DNA from 3 places in the Kocuria sp. UBA5001 genome. Region 2 is predicted to be linked to each of the others. Evidence: predicted binding sites of a transcription regulator. Region 2 holds the regulator's gene; each other region holds the start of a gene.
What was found. The regulator HrcA, encoded in region 2, represses chaperone genes, less so after heat shock. The targets are predictions, from matches to a motif close to TTNGCACTCGNNNNNNNCGAGTGCNAA.
Positions count from the first base shown of each region.

Region 1: groES (co-chaperone GroES) is a predicted target of HrcA. The motif match lies at 4,975-5,001, and genes of this name have one in related genera.
Region 3: B3G12_RS02090 (Hsp20/alpha crystallin family protein) is a predicted target of HrcA. The motif match lies at 2,489-2,515, and genes of this name have one in related genera.

Region 1 covers NZ_DGYR01000009.1:287,847-295,107, forward strand. The annotation lists gene B3G12_RS05310 (class I SAM-dependent methyltransferase) at 1-845, opposite strand, end outside; gene B3G12_RS05315 (siderophore ABC transporter substrate-binding protein) at 1,005-1,988, shown strand; gene B3G12_RS05320 (ABC transporter permease) at 2,076-3,059, shown strand; gene B3G12_RS05325 (iron chelate uptake ABC transporter family permease subunit) at 3,052-4,113, shown strand; gene B3G12_RS05330 (ABC transporter ATP-binding protein) at 4,110-4,865, shown strand; gene groES (co-chaperone GroES) at 5,134-5,430, shown strand; gene groL (chaperonin GroEL) at 5,533-7,116, shown strand.
Region 2 covers NZ_DGYR01000012.1:128,684-135,944, forward strand. The annotation lists gene lepA (translation elongation factor 4) at 1-1,361, shown strand, start outside; gene hemW (radical SAM family heme chaperone HemW) at 1,361-2,605, shown strand; gene B3G12_RS07720 (DUF4870 domain-containing protein) at 2,636-3,079, opposite strand; gene B3G12_RS07725 (DUF3097 family protein) at 3,317-4,189, opposite strand; gene hrcA (heat-inducible transcriptional repressor HrcA) at 4,374-5,387, shown strand; gene dnaJ (molecular chaperone DnaJ) at 5,454-6,596, shown strand; gene B3G12_RS07740 (16S rRNA (uracil(1498)-N(3))-methyltransferase) at 6,593-7,261, shown strand, end outside.
Region 3 covers NZ_DGYR01000002.1:97,444-104,704, forward strand. The annotation lists gene B3G12_RS02080 (CDP-alcohol phosphatidyltransferase family protein) at 1-652, shown strand, start outside; gene B3G12_RS02085 (phosphatidate cytidylyltransferase) at 656-1,654, shown strand; gene B3G12_RS02090 (Hsp20/alpha crystallin family protein) at 1,901-2,374, opposite strand; gene B3G12_RS02095 (ChaB family protein) at 2,667-3,086, shown strand; gene B3G12_RS02100 (GNAT family N-acetyltransferase) at 3,239-3,718, opposite strand; gene B3G12_RS02105 (1-phosphofructokinase family hexose kinase) at 3,780-4,742, shown strand; gene surE (5'/3'-nucleotidase SurE) at 4,850-5,734, shown strand; gene B3G12_RS12385 (hypothetical protein) at 6,190-6,684, shown strand; gene B3G12_RS02120 (hypothetical protein) at 6,726-6,953, shown strand; gene B3G12_RS02125 (NUDIX hydrolase) at 6,950-7,261, opposite strand, start outside.

The sequences.
Region 1 (7,261 bases), on a different contig from region 2:
GTGCTCCCGGGGGCCGACGACGCCGTTGCGCCGCCTCCGCGGCCCAGCACGAGTGCCGCGCGGGCCACCGTCGGGCGGCGCACCGCGTTGAACCACAGCACCGCCTCGACCACGTCCCCGCGGTCGGAGATCCACTGCGCCTCTGCATCCGCGGGCACGTGCTCGTGCGGAATGCCCGGGCCGATCTTCGCGCCCACCGCGAGGCCGTCGGCGGCCAGACCGGTCACGAAGGACAGGGGCGGGGAGAACGCCTCGGGGTCGAAGATCCTGCGGGTGCTCCCGGAGCCCGTGACCCGGCGTGCGGGGTCGAGCCACACGCCGTCGGCGGGGCCCGCCTCCAAGGAAGAGAGGTCGAGGGACTCGGCGTCAGTGCACAGCACGCGGACCCGGTCCCATCCGGTGAGGTTGACGGTGGCCACGGCGGCGGTGAGCGGATCCCGCTCCACTGCGGTGACCGTGCGGTCCAGGGCCGCCAGTGCCAGCGAGTCCGCACCGACCCCGCAGCCCAGATCGACCACGTGCTCGATCCCGGCCTGCGCAAAGCGCTGCGCGTGCAGGGCGGCCACGGACCAGCGGGTGGCCTGCTCCACGCCGTCGCGCGTGAAGACCATGTGCCGTGCGTAGGCCCCGAACTTGGCCTGTGCCTTCGCGCGCAGCCGCGACTGGGTGAGCGCGGCCGAGACCAGCTCGGGGGAGTGGCCGCGGGCGCGCAGGGACTCGCTGACTGTCAGGGATGCAGCGGGGTCGTAGGGGCCGAGCTCATCCAGCAGGCGTAGCCCCTCGGGGGTCAGCAGCCGGGCCAGACCCGCCGCCTCGGGGTCCTGGGGTGCGGGGGAGGTGTTCACCGTTCCATCACACCACGCGCGGGCAGAACACGGTGATGCAACCCGGGGAGCCGCAGGACACGGGAGGATCCACACTGGATTTTCAGCCTTTATTTAGGTTAGGCTCACCTTATGGCTGGCCGCCTGCACCAGACGACGCCCGAGATTGCGAGTACATTCATGTCTTCCAACCGACTGTTCCCCGGGATCGCCCTGTGCGCGGTGGCGTCCCTCGCGCTGGTCGGGTGCGGCTCCGGCGGCTCCTCCTCGGAATCCTCCGCCAGTCCCGCCGCTTCCACGGTCACGATCCAGGACGACAAGGGTGAGCAGACCGTCGATTCCCCGCCCAGCTCCGTGGTCGCCACGGACAACCGTGTGTTCGAGACCCTCTCGGACTGGGGCGTGCAGCTCAAGGCTGCGCCGAAGACCCTGATCCCGGAGACGATCGCGTACAAGGACGACGACAGCATCGTGGATCTCGGATCGCACCGCGAGCCGGACCTCGAGGCCATCGCGGGTGTGGACCCGGACCTGGTCATCAACGGCCAGCGCTTCTCGCAACACTACGACGACATCAAGAAGCTCGTCCCGGACGCCGCGATGCTCGACCTGGATCCGCGCGACGACCAGCCCCTCGACTCCGAGCTCAAGCGCCAGGTCTCCGCGCTGGGTGAGGTCTTCCAGAAGACCGACGACGCCGAGAAGCTCAACGACGACCTCGACAAGGCTGAGCAGCGAGCCAAGGACGCCTACAAGGACCAGTCCGCCATGGGCCTGATCGTCTCCGGCGGCGACATCGGGTACGTGGTCCCCAAGACCGGTCGCACGATCGGCCCGCTGTTCGACATGGTCGGTCTGAAGCCGGCCCTCGAGGTGGAGGGCTCCGACGACCACCAGGGTGACGACATCTCCGTCGAGGCCATCGCCAAGGCGAAGCCCGAACTGCTCATCGTGATGGACCGTGACGCGGCCATCAGCTCTTCGAAGGACGCTACCCCCGCGTCCGAGGTGATCGAGAAGTCCGAGGCACTCAAGGACGTCCCCGCTGTGAAGAACGGCAACGTCGTGTACCTGCCGGAGGACACCTACACGAACGAGGGCATCCAGACCTATACGGAGATCCTCAACGAGATCGCCGACAAGCTGGAGAGCCAGAAGAACTGACCGCACTCCGCCCAGGAATGTCGTCAACGGTGCCCCGCGGGAACGTCCTCGCGGGGCGCCGCCACGAGTGAGGAAAGCGCACAGGTGATGGTCTCCACGGCCCGACGCACGACCGCCGCCCCGGGGGCGCTGCGCGACTGGAAGTTCTGGTTGGCGCTGCTCGCGGTGGCGGGGCTGCTCGTTCTCTCGATTGTCACGGGGGTCGCGGACCTCGGCGACGGGGGCGGCGGCAGCCGTTTCCTCGCGCTGACCCGCATCCCGCGCACGATCGCCCTCGTCCTGGCCGGCGCGGCCATGGCCATGTCCGGACTGGTCATGCAGCTGCTGACCCAGAACCGGTTCGTGGAGCCCACGACCACGGGCACCACCGAGTGGGCCGGGCTGGGGCTGCTGGTCATGATGATCCTCTTCCCGGACGCGTCCCTGACCGTGCGCATGGTCGGTGCGATCATCGCCGCGTTCCTGGGCACCATGGTCTTCTTCGCGTTCCTGCGCAGAGTCACCCTGCGCTCGTCGCTGATCGTGCCGATCGTGGGCATCATGCTCGGTGCGGTGGTCGGGTCCATCTCCACCTACCTGGCGCTCGTCACGGACCGGCTGCAGAACCTGGGTGTCTGGTTCGCGGGCAGCTTCACCTCTGTGCTCAAGGGCCAGTACGAGGCACTGTGGATCGTCGCCGTCGTGGCGGTGCTGGTGTTCATCACCGCAGACCGGCTCACCGTGGCCGGGCTCGGCGAGGACGTCGCCACCAACGTGGGTCTGAACTACAACCGGATCATCCTGGCGGGCACCGGGCTCGTGGCCGTGGCCACCGGCGTGGTCACCGTGGTCGTGGGCAACATGCCGTTTTTGGGACTGATCGTCCCCAACGTCGTCTCCCTCTTCCGCGGCGACGACCTGCGCTCCAACCTCCCGTGGGTGTGCCTGCTGGGTGTTGGGCTGGTCACGGTGTGCGACCTGATCGGGCGCACGATCATCATGCCGTTCGAGGTGCCCGTCTCCCTGATCCTGGGGGTCGTGGGCGCCGCGGTGTTCATCGCCCTGCTGCTCCGGAGCCGCCGCCATGCCTGACACCGCCACGCACGACGCCGCGGTGCCCCCCGCACTGCACCACGACACCGCCCGCGAGGGCTTCGCGGCCTTCATCTCCCCGGCCCACCGGCGACGCTACTGGATCGCCCTGGTCTGCCTGCTGCTTGTGGGTCTGGCCTTCTGCCTCGGAATCCTCGCGTGGGACAACCCCCTGCCGTTCGGCACCAGGGGCTTCTGGCGCATCGCCGAGTCCCGTGCCACGAGCGTGGTGGTGATCGCGATCGTGGCGGTGAGCCAGGCCATGGCCACGGTGGCGTTCCAGACGGCCGCTAACAACCGGATCATCACACCGTCGATCATGGGGTTCGAGTCCCTCTACGTCCTGATCCAGACCTCCGTCGTCTACTTCCTGGGAGCCGTCGGCGTCACCGCGATCCAGGGCCTGCCGCAGTACGCGATGCAGGTGGGCCTCATGGTGCTCTTCGCGCTGGGACTCTACGGCTGGCTACTCTCCGGTAAGTACGGCAACGTGCAGATCATGCTGCTGATCGGCATCGTGCTGGGCGGTGGCCTGGGCTCCGTTTCCACGTTCATGCAGCGGCTGCTCGCCCCGAGCGACTTCGACGTGCTCAGCGCGCGGCTGTTCGGCTCGGTGTCCAACGCGGACGCGAGCTACTTCCTGCTCGCCGTGCCCCTGTGCGCCCTCGCGACCGTGGCCCTGTACCTGCACTCGCGCAAGCTCAACATCCTGTCGCTGGGCAAGGACGTCACCACGAACCTCGGCCTGAAGCACCGCAGGGAACTGATGCTCACGCTGTTCTGGGTCTCCGTCCTGATGGCCGTCTCCACGTCCGTGATCGGGCCCATGACGTTCCTGGGCTTCCTGGTGGCGATCCTCGCCTACCAGTTCTCGGACACCTACGACCATCGGTACGTGTTCCCCATGGCCGTGCTGATCGGCTTCGCGGTGCTCGCGGGCGCCTATTTCCTGTTGAAGAACGTGTTCTACGCAGAGGGGGCGGTGTCCATCATCATCGAACTGGTGGGTGGCACCGTGTTCCTCGTGGTGATCCTGAGGAGGGGTCGGCTGTGATCCAGCTGGGCAAGCTGTTCAAGGACTACGGGTCCGGGACGTCCATCGGGCCGGTGGACCTCGAGATCCCGCCCGGGGGAGTCACCGCGCTGGTGGGGCCCAACGGGGCGGGCAAGTCCACGCTGCTGACGATGATGGGCCGGCTGCTGGGCCCGGATGCCGGGACCGTGGTGATCGGCGGTCACGACGTGACGACGACGCACCCTCGCAAACTGGCCACGGTGGTCTCCACGCTGCGGCAGGAGAACCACTTCACCGCGCGCCTCACGGTCCGCCAGCTGGTGGCGCTCGGGCGCTTCCCCTACACGCGGGGACGGATCAACCGGGAGGACGAGCGGATCATCTCCGAGTCCATCGAGTTCTTCGACCTCGGCTCCCTGCAGAACCGCTACCTCGACCAGCTCTCCGGTGGCCAGCGCCAGCGCGCCTACGTGGCCATGGTGCTGTGCCAGGAGACCGACTACCTGCTGCTCGACGAACCGCTCAACAATCTGGACATGCGCCACTCGGTGCACATGATGCACCACCTGCGTCGTGTAGCGGACGAGCTGGGGCGCACCGTGCTGATAGTGCTGCACGACGTCAACTTCGCGAGCCACTACTCGGACTGGATCTGCGCCGTGAAGGAGGGCAAGGTCGTGGAGTTCGGGACGCCCGAGGAGATCATGACGGACGAGACCCTCACCCGGGTCTTCGAGACCCCGGTGACGTGCCACGACGGGCCCAGCGGCAGGCTCGCGGTCTACTACTGAGACCCGTGCGCGCAACCGCGCGAGCGGCGGGGTCGGCCAGCTTTCAGCCCACAGGGGAGCGGCGCGCCGCCGCCTTGACCGGGCGCGGGCGGCCTCCCTACAGTAATTGTTGGCACTCTCGTAGTGAGGGTGCTAAAAGGCCAGGCGCTCAATCGGCACCGCGACGACGGTTGGCACGCCAACTGGCCTGTGGCGCTCGCCGTCGTGGGACCCCACGACACCGCGCGGGCGCACACCGTCTCACACGCCTAGAAGAAAGGGAGAGATCGTGTCGGTCTCCATCAAGCCCCTCGAGGATCGCATCGTGGTTCAGCCGCTGGCCGCTGAACAGACCACCGCTTCCGGTCTGGTCATCCCGGACACCGCCAAGGAGAAGCCCCAGGAGGGCACCGTCCTTGCCGTGGGCCCGGGCCGCGTGGACGACAAGGGAAACCGCATCCCCGTGGACGTCAAGGAGGGTGACCTGGTCATCTTCTCCAAGTACGGCGGAACCGAGGTCAAGTACAACGGCGAGGAGTACCTCGTGCTCCCGGCGCGCGACGTGCTGGCCGTCATCGAAAAGTAACCACCCCACGTCTTTCGAGCGCGGTGCCCGAGCTTCCGCCCGCACGGGCAGCGCGGGCACCGCGCCGTCATTTCCTCTCCCTCTCTCTCCCAAGGAGCACACATGCCCAAGCAGTTGGTGTTCAACGACACCGCTCGCAAAGCGCTCGAGGCAGGCGTCAACCGCCTCGCGGACACCGTCAAGGTCACCCTCGGCCCCCGTGGCCGCAACGTCGTCCTCGACAAGAAGTGGGGCGCGCCCACCATCACCAACGACGGCGTGACCATCGCCCGTGAGGTGGAGCTCGAGGACCCCTACGAGAACCTCGGCGCGCAGCTGGCCAAGGAGGTCGCCACCAAGACCAACGACGTCGCCGGCGACGGCACCACCACCGCCACCGTGCTGGCCCAGGCCATCGTCAAGGAGGGTCTGCGCAACGTGGCCGCCGGTGCCGCCCCGGGCGACATCAAGCGCGGGGTCGAGGCCGCGGTGGCCGCCGTGTCCGAGCGTCTGCTCGACAACGCCCGCCCAGTCGAGGGCAAGGACGTGGCCCACGTGGCGGCCATCTCCGCGCAGTCCGAGGAGATCGGCGAGCTGATCGCCCGCGCCTTCGAGACCGTGGGCACGGACGGCGTCATCACCATCGAGGACGGCTCCTCCACCGAGGTGGAGCTGGACGTCACCGAGGGCATGCAGTTCGACAAGGGCTACCTCTCGCCGTCCTTCATCACGGACCAGGAGCGCCAGGAAGCCGTCCTGGACGACACCTACGTACTGCTGTACCAGGGAAAGATCTCCGCCATCCAGGACCTCATGCCGGTGCTGGAGAAGGTGCTGCAGGCCAAGAAGCCGCTGACCATCATCGCGGAGGACGTCGAGGGTGAGGCCCTGTCCACCCTGGTGGTCAACAAGCTGCGCGGCACGCTGGACGTCGTGGCCCTGAAGGCCCCCGGGTTCGGTGACCGCCGCAAGGCGATCATGCAGGACCTCGCGGTGCTCACGGACGCCACCGTGATCACCCCGGAGCTCGGCATCTCCCTCGACGGCGTGGACCTGACCCAGCTGGGCAGTGCCCGCCGCATCACGGTCACCAAGAACCAGACCACGCTCGTGGACGGCGCCGGGTCCTCCGAGGCCGTCGCGGATCGCGTGGCCGAGATCCGCGCGGAGATCGCCCGCACGGACTCCGAGTGGGACCGCGAGAAGCTCCAGGAGCGCCTCGCGCGCCTGGCCGGCGGCATCTCCGTGATCAAGGTCGGCGCCGCCACCGAGGTGGAGCAGAAGGAGCGCAAGCACCGCATCGAGGACGCGGTGTCCTCCACGCGTGCCGCGCTCGAAGAGGGCATCGTGGCTGGCGGCGGCTCCGCCCTGGTCCACGCCTCCAAGACGCTCGACGGCACGGACCTCGGCCTCAGCGGGGACGCCGCCACCGCCGTGAACATCGTGCGCCGCGCCCTGGTCCAGCCGCTGCGCTGGATCGCGGAGAACGCGGGCCAGGACGGCAACGTCGTGGCCGCCCGCGTCGCGGACATGGAGCCGGGCAACGGCTACAACGCACTGACCGGGGAGTACGAGGACCTGCTGTCGGCGGGCATCATCGACCCCGTCAAGGTCACGCGTTCCGCCCTGCAGAACGCGGCGTCCATCGCCGCGCTCGTGCTCACCACCGAGACGCTCGTGGCGGAGAAGCAGGACGACGAGGACTGAGTCCTCCCGATCCTTCCGGAAATCGCCGAATGGCCGGCGGCCCACCCCTTTCGAGGGGTGGGCCGCCGGCCATTTGTGGTACTGCCACCGGCGACGGTGCTCGACCTCTGCCCCCGCGCGACCGGGTGGCTCAACCCGCAGGCCG
Region 2 (7,261 bases):
GCGTGGAGCCCGAGGACGTCCTGAAGGTCTCGGGCAAGACCGGTGAGGGCGTGGAGGAGCTGCTGGACCGCATCGTGCGGGACGTGCCCGCGCCGCAGGGAAAGAAGGACGCGCCGTCGCGCGCCATGATCTTCGACTCCGTGTACGACACCTACCGCGGCGTGGTGACCTACGTGCGCGTGGTGGACGGAACCCTGGTGCCGCGCGAGCGGATCCAGATGATGTCCACCGGCGCCACGCACGAGCTGCTGGAGATCGGGGTGATCTCGCCCGAGCCGATCCCGTCGAAGGGCCTGAGCGTGGGGGAGGTGGGCTACCTCATCACGGGCGTGAAGGACGTCCGCCAGTCGCGCGTGGGCGACACGGTCACCAACCAGCAGAAGCCGGCGGAGGACTCCCTGGGCGGCTACGAGGACCCCAAGCCCATGGTGTTCTCCGGGCTGTTCCCGGTGGAGGGCTCCGACTACCCGGTGCTGCGGGACGCGCTGGAGAAGCTGCAGCTCAACGACGCCGCCCTGGTCTACGAGCCCGAGACGTCCACGGCGCTGGGCTTCGGCTTCCGCTGCGGCTTCCTGGGACTGCTGCACCTGGAGATCACCCGCGACCGTCTGGAGCGCGAGTTCAACCTGGACCTGATCTCCACCGCACCGTCCGTGTCCTACAACGTGACGCTCGAGGACCACTCCGAGGTGGAGGTCACCAACCCGTCCGAGTTCCCGGAGGGTCGGATCCTGGAGATCCGCGAGCCCATGGTCTCCGCGACGATCCTTGTGCCCTCGGAGTTCATCGGCGCGGTCATGGAGCTCTCCCAGTCCAAGCGCGGTGAGATGAAGGGCATGGACTACCTGTCCGAGGACCGCGTGGAGCTGCGCTACCGGTTGCCGCTCGCGGAGATCGTCTTCGACTTCTTCGACCAGCTCAAGTCCAAGACCCGCGGCTACGCGTCCCTGGACTGGAAGGCGGACGGGGAGCAGGCCGCGGACCTCGTGAAGGTGGACATCCTGCTGCAGGGTGAACAGGTGGACGCGTTCAGCGCCATCACCCACAAGGACAAGGCCTACTCCTACGGTGTGCTGATGACGGGCAAGCTGCAGAAGCTGATCCCGCGCCAGCAGTACGAGGTCCCCATCCAGGCGGCCATCGGCTCGCGCATCATCGCGCGCGAGAACATCCGCGCGATCCGCAAGGACGTGCTCTCCAAGTGCTACGGCGGCGACATCTCCCGCAAGCGCAAGCTGCTCGAGAAGCAGAAGGAGGGCAAGAAGCGCATGAAGATGGTCGGCCGCGTGGAGGTCCCGCAGGAGGCCTTCGTGGCCGCGCTGTCCTCGGACGAGGACAACGGGAAGGACAAGAAGAAGTAATGCCCGCCCAGCCGGAGGGGGACCCCGCACCGTCGGACGGCGCCCTCCCCGCGAGCGCGGTGGCCCGCGCCGCGGACCGCACCCTGAGCCTCTACGTCCACGTTCCGTTCTGCGCGGTGCGCTGCGGCTACTGCGACTTCAACACCTACACCATGGAGCAGCTGGGGGACGGGGTCTCCCGGGACGACTACCACCGCGACGCCGCGGCAGAGGTCCGTTTCGCCCGTTCAGTGCTCGACGCCGCCGGGGCGCCCCCGCGGGCCCTGCACAGCGTGTTCTTCGGTGGGGGCACCCCCACGCTGCTCCCAGCCCGGGAGCTCGCGAACATGCTCGGCCAGGCCCGTCAGAGCTTCGGGCTCGCACCGGACGCCGAGGTGACCGTGGAGGCCAACCCGGACTCCGTCACGGCGGAGACCTTCGACGTGCTGGCCGAGGCGGGCGTGACGCGGGTTTCCTTCGGGATGCAGTCCGCCGTGCCGCACGTGCTGAGGGTGCTCGAACGCACGCACACGCCGGCAAACGTGCCGCGCGCCGTCGGCTGGGCGAAGGAGCGCGGGCTGGGCACGAGCGTGGACCTGATCTGCGGCACCCCGGGGGAGAGCGTGGCCGACTGGCGGACCTCGCTGGAGGCAGCCCTGGAGATGGACTCGGACCACGTGTCCGCGTACTCGCTGATCATCGAGGACGGCACCAAGCTCGCCGCGCAGATGCGCCGGGGCGAGGTCCCCCGGGTGGACCCGGACGACCAGGCGGAGAAGTACACGCTGGCGGACGCGATGCTCCGCGAAGCGGGTTTCGAGTGGTACGAGGTCTCCAACTGGTCCCGGGACGCCCACGGGCGCAGCGCGCTGGAGAACCGCAGCGCGCACAACCTCGCCTACTGGCGCAACCAGGACTGGTGGGGCATCGGCCCCGGAGCGCACTCCCACAGCGACGGCGTGCGGTGGTGGAACCTCAAGCACCCCCTGCCCTACACGAACAAGGTCCGCCAGGGCGTCTCACCCGCGGCGGGCCGGGAGACGCTGGACGCGCAGACGCGCTACGTGGAGGACGTGATGCTCGGCATCCGGATCCGCGACGGTCTGGAGACCGCGCAGCTGCAGCCGGAGGGCCGGAAAGCGGTGGCCGGGCTGATCGCCGACGGCTGGCTGGACGGTGCTGCCGCAGTGCGGGGCACGGCCGTGCTCACGGACGCGGGACGGCTCATGGCCGACGCCGTGACGCGCCGGCTGCTCGACTGGTGAGCGGCCCGAGGCGAGTCGTGGGCGCGGGCGTCAGCCGCGGGACGTGGTGAGCCGGTCGTAGAGGTGTGTGTTGCCGCGATACTGGTGCGGCTCGCCGCGGTTGACCTTCACGCCCGCGACCACGGAGGCGATGGCCAGCCACAGCCAGGTCACGGCGGCGACCACGGAGAAGATCCAGCCGATCACGGGTACGAGAGAGAGCGCGATGCCTGCCAGCACCACGACACTCGGCAGCAGCGTGAAGTTCAGCGCCTCCCGGGACTCCTGCGCGGTGAACGGGCCGCGGTCCCCGAACACCCGGTGGATCACGTAGCTGGGCAGCGCGCCGACCACGCCGCCCAGGTGCGCGACGGTGGCCCACTGGCGGTCCTGGTTCACGTCCAGGGGCTGGGCCTCGGCGGGCACGGCCTCGAACGGGGTCTCACCCGCGGCGCGGGCGGCGGGGGCAGCGGGGGTGGGAGCAGCGTCAGTCACGGGTGGGTGTCCCTTTCAGGGGCGGTAGCCGAACCGGGGTGGATCGGAGTCCCGGTGCCCACTATTCTACGGTGCGCTCCTGGAAACGGACCGGGGTGCGTCTGGAATCACGTGTGAGCCTGGATATGTCGGACGACGCCGCCGCGCCACCGGCAGCCCGGGGCCACCGCGCCAACCGCGTCGGCCGGGACAACGGGTCCCACACGGCACATCCGGCGCCCCACGTGCCAAAACCCCTCAGTAGCCGTCCGGTGCGGTGAGGAAGTCGATGAGCTCCTCGACCCGGCCCAGCAGTGCGGGCTCCAGGTCCGAGTAGCTGTCCACGCGGGCGAGGATCGCCTGCCACGCCCGCCCCACATCCTGGGGAGTGCGGTGGGGCATACCGAGGGCCTTGGCCATCCCGGTCTTCCAGTCCACACCGCGAGGGATCACGGGCCACGCGGGGATGCCCAGGGCTGCAGGCTTCACCGCCTGCCAAATGTCCACGTAGGGGTGGCCCAGGATCTGCACGTTGCCCCGCGCACCCGGCACAGACAGCGCCCGATCCGCGATCCGCGACTCCTTGGACCCGCTGACCAGGTGGTCCACGAGGATCCCGAGACGACGGCCCGGGCCGGGGTGGAACTCCGCGATGGCCGCGGGGAGGTCGTCGATGCCGTGCAGCGGCTCCACGACGATCCCCTCGACTGCGAGGTCGTGGCCCCAGACCTTCGCCACGAGCTCGGCGTCGTGGTAGCCCTCGACCCACACGCGGGACTCCTTGGCCACCGAGGCGCGCAGGTTCTCCACGGCCACCGAGCCGGAGCGCGTAATTCTGGGCCCGCCCGGGACACTGCGAGGTGCGGGCGGGGTGAGGCGGACGGGCTCGCCGTCAAGCAGGAAACCGGGACCGAGGGGGAAGGCCTTGACTCGGCCGTGGCGGTCCTCCAGGCCCACGACGCGCATGCCGCCCACGACCTCCACGCTCACCACGGCGCCCACCCACCCGCTCTCGACGTCCTCGAGCACCATGCCGGACTCCACGGGCAGCCCGCGGGCCGCGGGGGAGCGGCGCGAGACCTCGGGGCTGCCGAGGTCCTGCGGGCCCCAGCCCCAGCCGGGTGTGTTCACGGGGGTGCTCCTCGCTCGCGGGTGACGAATCAGCCGCGAGCGTACCAAAGGACCGGTCCGCGGCAGGGCCACTAGACTCACGGAATTAGCACTGTGCCGATTCGAGTGCCAAAATTGGTCGCGGCCCGGTTCACCGGGTGCCGCACGGGCGCCCGAGGACATCCGCGAGCGGGAGGTGGGAGACATGGAGCATCCGCGCAGGGCGAAGATCCTGCAGGCCATCGTGGAGGACTACGTCCACTCCCGCGAGCCCGTGGGCTCCAAGGCGCTCGTGGAGCGCCACCGGCTGCCCGTCTCCTCCGCCACCGTGCGCAACGACATGGCCGCCCTCGAGGAGGACGGTCTCATTGTGGCACCCCACACCAGTTCAGGTCGGATCCCCACGGACCGCGGCTACCGGGTGTTCGTGGACCAGATCGCCGCGCTGCAGCCCCTCACGCCTGCGCAGCGCCGTGCCGTGCAGGTCTTCCTGGGCGGCGCCCACGACATCGACGATGCCATGGAGCGCACCGTGCGCCTGCTGGCCCAGCTGACCCACCAGGTGGCCGTCATCCAGTACCCGGTGCGCACCGGGATCACGGTGCGCCACGTGGAGCTCGTGGACGTCGGCGGAAACACGCTGCTCGTGGTGCTCATCCCCACGAGCGGCCGCGTGGTGCAGCGCACGGTTGCCCTCACCGCGCCCGTTGCCGAGGACGCCCTGCTCGAGCTGCGCGCCGCCGTCCTGGCGCGCGTGCTGGGTCAGGCACTGGAGACCGTGCCGGCCGCGGTCGCCGAGCTCCCCGAGACCGTGGAAGACCCGGTCCGCGAGGCCGCGCTCGCCGTCGCCGACACCGTGGCAGTGCTGGCCGCCGCCTCGGACGACCAGCGCCTCGTGAGGGCGGGCACCGCCAACCTCGCCCGCTTCAGCGGGGACTTCCCCCAGAGCATCTCCCCGGTGCTCGAGGCGCTTGAGGAACAAGTGACACTGCTGCGATTGTTGTCCGAGATGCAGCAGGACGAGCGCGGCGTCGCGGTACGGATCGGCTCCGAGCAGTACGACGACCCGCTGGCCGAGGCGGCCGTGGTGGCCACCGGCTACGGCCCGCAGGACGCCTCCAAGGTGGGCGTCGTGGGCCCCACGCGCATGGACTACCCCACCACCATGGCCTCCGTGCGTGCCGTGGCCCGCTACCTCTCCAAGAACCTCGGGGACTGACGCGCCACCCGGCGCCGCCCCGGCACAGACCACCGACCCAGAGACGAAAGCAGAAGCGACGACATCGTGAGCGATCACTACGAAACCCTCGGCGTGAGCCGTGACGCCAGCGCCGAAGAGATCAAGCGCGCCTATCGCAAGAAGGCCCGCAAGCTGCACCCGGACGTGAACCCCTCGCCGGAGGCAGCCGAGGAGTTCAAGCGCGTCTCGCACGCCAACGACGTCCTGTCGGACCCGGACAAGCGCCGCGTGTACGACGCCACGGGCAACGAGAACGGCACGGACACCGGCTTCGGCGGAGGCTTCCCCGGCAGCGGGTTCGGCTTCTCGGACATCTTTGAGACGTTCTTCCAGGGCGCGGGCTCCGGCGGCCAGCGGGGCCCCCAGTCCCGCACGCGACAGGGCCAGGACGCCCTGATCAACGTGCGCATCTCCCTGAAGGACGCCGTTTTCGGAGTGGAGAAGGACATCACCGTCGACACCGCGGTCACGTGCCCCACGTGCGAGGGGACGTGCTGCCAGCCCGGCACGAGCCCCACCACGTGCACCATGTGCCACGGCTCCGGCCACATGCAGTACCAGCGGCAGTCCATCCTGGGCATGGTCACCACGCAGGCGCCCTGCTCGCAGTGCAACGGCTTCGGCACCGTGATCGAGCACCCGTGCCACGAGTGTTACGGCGAGGGCCGCGTGCGCGACCGCCGCCCCCTCACGGTGAAGATCCCCGCCGGCATCCAGTCCGGCAACCGGATCCGCCTGGGCGGTCAGGGCGAGGCCGGCACGGCCGGCGGACCCAACGGCGACCTCTTCGTGGAGCTGAAGGTGGACCCGGACCCCACGTTCGTGCGCGAGGGCGACGACCTGCACGCGCGGCTGCGGATCCCCATGACCGCCGCGGCACTCGGCACCACCGTGACGCTGGAAACTTTCGACGGCACGCGCAGCGTGGACGTGGTCCCCGGAACCCAGTCCGGTGCCACCATCACGCTGGACGACCTCGGCGTCACCCACCTGCGCGGCAAGGGTCGCGGGGACCTGCAGGTGCACTTCGAGGTCGAGACGCCTCGGGACCTCACCGGCGAGCAGCGTGAACTCGTGGAACGGCTGGCGGAGCTGCGCGAGGAGCAGGCCCACGACGGCACCACCGTGAGCACCTCCCACTCCGGCGGGTTCTTCTCCCGGCTGCGGGACCGGTTCAACGACCTGTGACGAATCCCGTCTTCCACCGCGAGGACCTCACCGGGGCGCACCCCGGCGAGGTCCTCGACGTCGTCGGCCCCGAGGCCCGTCACGCCGTGACCGTTCGCCGGCTGCGCGCGGGCGCGTCCCTGGACCTCGTGGACGGCCGCGGCACCCGCGCGGTGTGCACGTTCGTCGCGGGGGAGAAGGACCGCATGAGCGTCACCGTGGACTCCGTGGCGCACGAGGAGCCGCCGGCGCCGCGCCTCACGCTCGTCCAGGCGCTGGCCAAAGGGGACCGGGACCTGCAGGCCGCGGAGACCGCCACCGAGCTCGGTGTGGACTGCGTGATCCCGTGGCAGGCAGAGCGCAGCATCGTGCGGCTGCGCGGGGACCGTGCCGCCAAGACCATGGCCAAGTGGGACGCCACCCTGTGCGCGGCCGCCAAGCAGTCCCGGCGCGCGCACTGGCCGCGGCGGGAGCAGTGGGTGGACACCGCCGCCCTCGCGCGGCTCGTGGCGGAGGACACGGAGACCCTGTGGCTCGTGCTGCACGAGACCGCCTCCACCGCGTGGTCCGGGCACGACGTCACCGCCTGGCGGGAGCGGACCCGGATCGCCGTGGTGGTCGGGCCGGAGGGCGGCATCAGCGATGCGGAGACGCAGCTGCTCACCGAGGCCGGGGCCCACACGCTG
Region 3 (7,261 bases), on a different contig from region 2:
CGGCCCCCTGCGCCGCCCCATTCCCCAGCGCACCGCCGGATGGGCGACCGCTGCCGCCTCGACCCTGCAGCGCGCCGGCATCCGCCCCAACCACGTGTCCGTGGCGTCGGTGGTCACAGCACTCGTGGGCTGCGGCTTCCTGGTCGTGGCGGGCCACGCGGACGGCGCACTGCGCGCGGTCGCGCTGCTGCTCGCCGCTCTCTGCATCCCGCTGCGGCTGCTGTGCAACATGCTGGACGGGATGCTCGCCGTCGAGGGCGGTCTGCGGACCCCCACCGGGGAGCTGTACAACGAGGTGCCGGACCGTGTCTCGGACCTCGCGCTGCTCGCGGGGGCGGGCTGGGCGGCGTCGTCCGTGACGGGAGGCGTGACCCTCGGCTGGCTCGCCGGCAGCCTCGCCGTGCTGACCGCCTACGTGCGGACGCTCGGCGTGAGCGCGGGGTGCGCGCAGCAGTTCGGGGGCGTGCTGCCCAAGCAGCGGCGCATGTGGGTGCTCATGGGAGGCATCCTGCTGAGCCTCGTCGAGCCGCTGCTGGGGTGGCAGCCCGGGATCGTCCTGTGGCTCACGCTCCTGGTGGTGGCGCTGGGCAGTGCGCTCACCGTGGCCTCCCGGCTGGGCGCGATCTCCCGCGAGCTGCGGGCCCGGGGCTAGGCCGTGACGACCATCGGCCTGCTCGGCCCGCAGAGCTGGCGCCTGGTGCTCGGACTGCTCGTGGTCCTGGTGCTGGCCACGCTCGCGGCCGAGGTGATGTACCGCCGCACCCGCTCGGACGGGCTGCGGACCACGCTCGTGAACGTGCGGCAGCGGATCGTCGCGTGGTGGCTCATGGTGGGTGTGCTCGTGGGCGCCCTGGCGCTCGGCGAGACTGCGGTGGTGCTGCTGTTCCTGGCGCTCTCGCTGGTGGCCATGCGCGAGTTCGCGGACCTGATGCCGCGAGGGGAACGGGACCAGCGGGTCATGGTGTGGATCATGGCCGTGCTCAGCCCCCTGCACTTCTGGTTCCTGTGGCAGCACTGGTACGGGATGTACGCCATCTTCATCCCCGTCTACGTGTTCCTGTTCCTGCCCGTGCTGCTGGCCCTGTCCGGGCGCACGGAGTCCTTCCTCCACAGGGCCGCGCTGAGCCAGTGGGGGCTCATGGTGTGCGTCTACGCGCTGAGCTACCTGCCCGCGGTGCTCCAGCTGCCCGTGGTGTTCCGGGACGGCAAGGCTGCGGCGGACGGCTCCCCGGTGGGATCCGGCGGGCCGGAGGCCGGGGCGCTGCTGCTGTTCCTGGTGGTCGTGGTGCAGGGCTCGGACGTGCTCCAGTACCTCTGGGGCAATACTGTGGGGCGGCACAGGATCGCACCCACCGTGAGTCCCAACAAGACGTGGGAGGGGTTCGTCGGAGGGATCCTCTCGGCGACGGCGCTCGGTGCCGCCCTGTGGTGGCTCACCCCGTTCACCCCGTGGCAAGCCGCCGTGCTGGCTCTGCTCTCGTGCCTCCTCGGATTCGCGGGCGGCCTGGTGATGAGCAGCCTCAAGCGGGACCGCGGGATCAAGGACTTCGGCACGCTCATCCCCGGCCACGGCGGCATCCTGGACCGCATGGACTCCCTGATCTTCGCCGCCCCGGTGTTCTTCCACCTCACGAGGTTCTTCTTCGCCGGGTGAGGTGGGGCGCGGGCCGGGTCCCGGGCTGCGTCGTCGCGGGGGTCCTGCGTGCGGGGCACGACGACGCCGCTCCGTCCGTCCCTGCCGCGGCCGCACCTTCCGCGCTGCTACCGGCACCGTCCACTCGCGGCCCCCCGGGTACGACGACGGGCCCGCAGGATCTCTCCCGCGGGCCCGTTCGCCGTGGTCGCATGACCGTCATGACGGGACGCCGTCAGACCGTCATGATGTCGAACCGTGGTGCCGTCAGTTCTCGGAGTCCTTCTTCTCGTCGGACTTCTCGGACTTCCCGCCGTGCTCCAGCACCACGTTGTCCTGGTTCTGGCCGGTGGCCACCTGGATCTTGCGCGGCTGGGACTTGGGGGAGACGGGGATGCGCACCGTGAGCACGCCGTTGTCGTAGGCGGCGGTGATGTTCTCGGTGTCGATGCCCTGACCCAGGTTCAGCTGGCGCACGAAGGAGTGGTTGCGGCGCTCCCGCACGATCCACTTGGTGTCCTTCTCTGCGGAGGGCAGGCGGCGCTGAGCGCGGATGGTCAGCAGCTGGCCGTCCACGTCCACGTCCACGCTGGACGGGTCGATGCCCGGAAGGTCAGCCGCGAGGAAGTAGTCGGAACCCTGGCGGTAGAGGTCCATGGGCATCTGCTCCAGCCCGTTGCGGCTGGAGAGGACCTGGTTGGCGAAGTTCTGGACCTCGGAGAACGGATCGAAAGTAGCCATGATGTCTGCTCCTTGCATGCGTGGTGCCACCGTGAGGTGCCCCGCCGTCCTGTTCATCCCCTGGGAGTGGAGCCTTCACGTTTCTTGAGTCCCTGTGACTCAACTACTGAAAAGATAGCACTCACCCCAAGCGAGTGCCAAGACCCTGCGCAGCAAAGTTGAGCGGATTCAGCTCAAGGCGCACAAGTGCCCAGAGAACTCCGCAGGGGGACCCGAAAGGGTGGGGCGGGCGGCGTCGTCGTCCCTAGGATCGGAGGTGCCCACCATTCCGGCACGGACCCAGGAGGCAGCGGTGCCCAAGGCGAAGAAGAACGGCCACGCGATCCAGGACGAGATCCCGTCCACGCTGCGGCGCTCGGACGAGAAGGCGCAGGACACGTTCGCGCAGACCTACGACGCCGCGCAGGACGAGTACGACGACGACGCCCGGGCCGCCCGCACTGCGTGGGCCGCCGTGAAGCACACCCACGAGAAGGTCGGGGACCGCTGGGAGCCCAAGGAGGAGAACGGCCCCTCGGACGTGAGCGCGGAGAAGGGCGGGCTGAACTCCGAGGACACCGCCGGGGGAGTGGATGCGAACGCCACGAAGGAGCACCTCTACGGGATCGCTCAGGAGCTGGACGTCCAGGGGCGCTCGGAGATGAGCAAGGACGAGCTGGTGGCGGCCATCGAGAAGGCGAACGAGAAGAAGACGCGGGACGCGCGGTCCTGAGCCTCGCGCGCTCGGGGGGCGAGCGGCGTCGTCGTCACCGGCGCGGGACCCCGCGAATCTGAGGTGTAGAGATGACGGCCCAGCGGCACAGAATCCGGGTACTTCTACACCTCAGATGTCAGACCGGCCGCACCGGGGGACCGGCCGCGGCGCTAGAGCTGCCGCGCCAGGAACACCGAGGCCGTGGTGGCGTCGTGGAAGGACTCCACCGACTCGTAGCCGCGGTTGCGGAACATCGCGACGCCCTCGGTCATCTCCGGGTTGAGGGAGACCACAGCGGTGGTGGCACCGAAGGAGCGCGCCTTGTTCTCCAGGGCGCGCACCAGGGTGCGGGCGTGGCCCTGCCCGCGGTGCTCGGGGGTGACCCAGATCCGACGCAGCTCCACGCGCTCGTCGTCGATCCTGCGGACGGCCCCGCACGCGATCACGGAGCCGGTGACCAGGTCCGTCATGAGGAAGAAGTCGCCGTGCGGCGGGGTGACGTCCTCGGGGCGGGTGACCTCGGTGAGCTCCGGGTCGAAGCCGCCGTCGATCCTGTTGTCCAGCTCGCTGAAGTAGGAACTCAGGGCCTTGAGCGTGTGCTCACTGGCGGCCTGTCCCTCCACGATGCGAATCGGTGCGGTGGCATTCATCCCACCATGGTGGCACCTTGATGTGCTGTTCACCAGCGGCCCTCTCCTGTAGCTTTCGTTCGTGACCGAGACCCGCAGCCCCCAGAAACCGCGCCTGTCCGTGCTGGTGCCCACTCCGTTGCTGATCACCGAGATCACGGAGCCGGCGGCGTACCGCAACCGCAGCCCGCACGAGTCGGACGTGCACATGCACCCTGGCGGGCAGGGCCTGTGGGTGGCGCGCATGGCCAGCTCGCTCGGGGCGAACGTGTCCGTGAGCGGTCCGTTCGGCGGTGAGCTGGGCGCCCTGATCCGCTCGATGCTGGACGGGCTCGGCATGCAGGTCAACGCGGTGCGCTACGGCTACGGCAACGGCGGGTATGTCTACGACCTGCGCGGCGAGGATCGCGAGACCGTGGCCCACATGCCCCCTCCCGAGCTCTCCCGCCACGAGCTGGACGACCTCTACGGCACGGCGTTCGTGGATGCGCTGGCCTCGGACGTCCTCACCGTCACGGGAGCGGAGCCCGGGGACGTGGTGCCCGCGTCCTTCTTCGGCCGCCTCATCCGGGACACCCGGGATGCCGGAACCACGGTGGTCGCCGACGTCAGCGGTGCCCCGGCGCTCGCGGCCGTGGACGCGAAGGTGGACGTGCTCAAGATCAGCCACGAGGAGGTCCGGGACCTGGACCTGGGCTCGGATGACACCCCGGAGTCGCTGGTCGAGGCGGGCCGGATGCTCTTGGAGCGTGGCGCGGGTGCCGTGGTCGTCTCCCGCGCGAAGGACCCTGCCCTGCTCGTGGAGAAGAACCGGGTGCGGGAGGTCTCCGCGCCGTCGATCACCCCACTCGACCACCGCGGCGCCGGGGACTCCATGACCGCGGGGATCTCGGTGGGGCTCGCCCGGGGCCTGGACCTGGTGGACGCCGTCGCGCTCGGGGCCTCCGCCGGGGCACTGAACGTGGCCCGCCGGGGTCTGGGAACGGGCAACCGCACGACCATCGAGAAGTTCGCCCGGCAGATCACCGTGCGCACCGTCTCCTGAGGCGTCGCGCCGGACCTGCCCGGCACCGCCCCGTTCCGTCCGGTACCGCGTGCTCCCGTCCGGATCCACCCTGGCCCGCTCGCACGCCGCGTGCCACCATGGTGCCCATGCACATCCTGGTCACCAATGACGACGGCATCTCCTCCGCGGGACTTGCGGTTCTCGCGCAGGCAGCCCTGGACCGCGGGCACAGCGTCACGGTGGCCGCCCCGGCCGAGGAGTACTCGGGTGCCAGCGCCTCGCTGTCCGGCGAGGAGGTCGATGGCCGCATCGCCCTGGTGGAGGCCGCGCCGCCGAACATGCCCCACGGTGTGGAGTGCGTGGGTGTGAAGGCCGCCCCCGCTCTGATTGCCTTCCTGGCCTCCTACGGCGCGTTCGGCAAGCGCCCGGACATGGTGCTCTCCGGGGTGAACCTGGGGGCCAACACGGGCAAGGCCACGTTGCACTCGGGGACGGTGGGTGCGGTGCTGACGGCCGCGTCCCACGGCATCCCCGGGATCGCCGTCTCCATCACCTCAGGCGCCCCGCAGCACTGGGACACGGCCCTGCTGGTCACCCGCTTCGCGCTGGAGCACTGGGAGGACCGGCCTTTCGACGAGTGGATCCTCAACCTCAACGTCCCCGACGTGGCCCCCGGGCGATTGCGCGGTCTCAAGCCCGCCCACCTGGCGAGCTTCGGGGCGGTGCAGGCGCAGATCGGCCGCGGGGACGAGAAGCACATCGCGGTCACCTACAGCGCGGAGACCGGCCCGGAGGAGCCAGACAGCGACCACTACCTCCTCACCCACGGCTGGGCCACGGCCACGCTGCTGCGCGCCCCGGTGGACGACCGCTCCCAGGACACCCACGCCGTCCCCCGCGAGGACCTGGGGACCACGGCCCCCACGCCCTTCTGGGACGTCACCCTTGCGGGTCTCACGGACGACGACGCCGCGGTCCCGGGCACAGGGGACGTCCCCGTGGACGCGGCCACGGTCATGCGCCGCACCTGAGCTCACGCCGCCACGGGAAGATGCACCCGCATGGACCGGGCGGATAGAGCTCGCGCCAGCACAGGTGCCGCCGGGCAGGAGCCCACGGGACGGCGCACCGGCACGAACCATCTTTGAAGGCCTGACCACGGCGCGGACACCTGCGGCGCAACCGCAACCGGGTGACGTCGAGAACGACCCCGCCCCGATCCGCAGGGACTTGATTGCGCTCGCCGCGGGGCTTGTGGTCTTCGCCGGGGCAGCCTGCTTGCGGCACTGTCCGGCACGGCGGGGACACTGATCGCAGCTCGTGCCGTCCAGGCGCTGGGTGCGGCGTTCATCATGCCGTCCACCCTGTCCACGGTGAACGCCCTGTTCCGTGGGACGTCCCGTGGGTTCGTGTCCGCCGGTCTGCCCTGCTGGACCTGGACCTCTTCCAGCTGCGTACGTTCTCGTGGGGCCACCTGGCCGCCGCCATGGCGGTCGGCGCGTTCATCTCCGGTGCCTCCGCCCGCCACCTGGCCGCCCGGTTCGCCGCGCCGGGGACGGTGCTGATCGGGCTCGGTCTCGAGGTGGTTGGCGTGGTGGTGCTGGCCCTGCTCATGGGGCCGAGCACCTCCGCGTGGCTCGTCGCGCTGCCGCTCGTCGGCTACGGCGTGGGCCTCTGCCTGGCCTCCGCGCAGCCGACCGGAACCGTGCTGCGGGACGTGACCGTGGCGTCGTCGGGCCAGGCGTCCGCAACTGCCCCGTTGTATTCGGGGCAGTGCCCCTGTCCTCGGAAACTCTGGCCGAACGGCCATTGTCCCGGCGGAGACGGGTCTGAGACGGTGATTGCTCGGGAGATTTCCTGTGGAACGATCGGAACAGGTGAGCGGCAGTGGCATCTACAACGGGATGGCGGAGCGGTCTCCGCGAAGGGCGCCCCGGCGGGGCCTCCGGCGAGTCCCGGCCCCGGCGGCAGGAGATTCTGAGAGCAGATCCTTACTACCCGCACACGGGGTGGCGGGCGGCCGTGGCATGGCTGGCGTACTTCTTTTTCTTCTTGGGGCTTACCGCGTTCATCATTCTCATGGTTCCGGACCACGAGTTCGGGTGGTACTACGTGACCTACACCGCCGCGTTCGCCACGTTCAGCGTGATCATCCAGTTCTTGAGCCGCAGGGCTCGCTCACGAATGCTGGAGAACACGGGGCAGATACCGCCTGCTGAGAAGACCGCGGTCGACGACTCCCGGGGTTAGATTCCCATCCCCCGCACTGCCGGAATCGCATGCCACCGGGAGAGGGGCGCGAGGTCCTCGACGTCCTCCACGCCGTCGAGCGGCTGCCAGCGCAGCTCCTCGATCTCGGCTGCGGGCGTCGGCGTGCCCTCCAGCGGGACGGTGCTGAGGAAGACGTGACTGTGCAGGGCGTGGCCCGGCTCGTTCGCGGCGTCCGTGTGCCACTCGCCCACCGTCATCAGGTCCGCGGGGGACAGGTCCAACCCCAGCTCTTCGCGCACCTCGCGGACGCCCGCCTCCACGGGTGACTCCCCGGCCTCGGGCTTGCC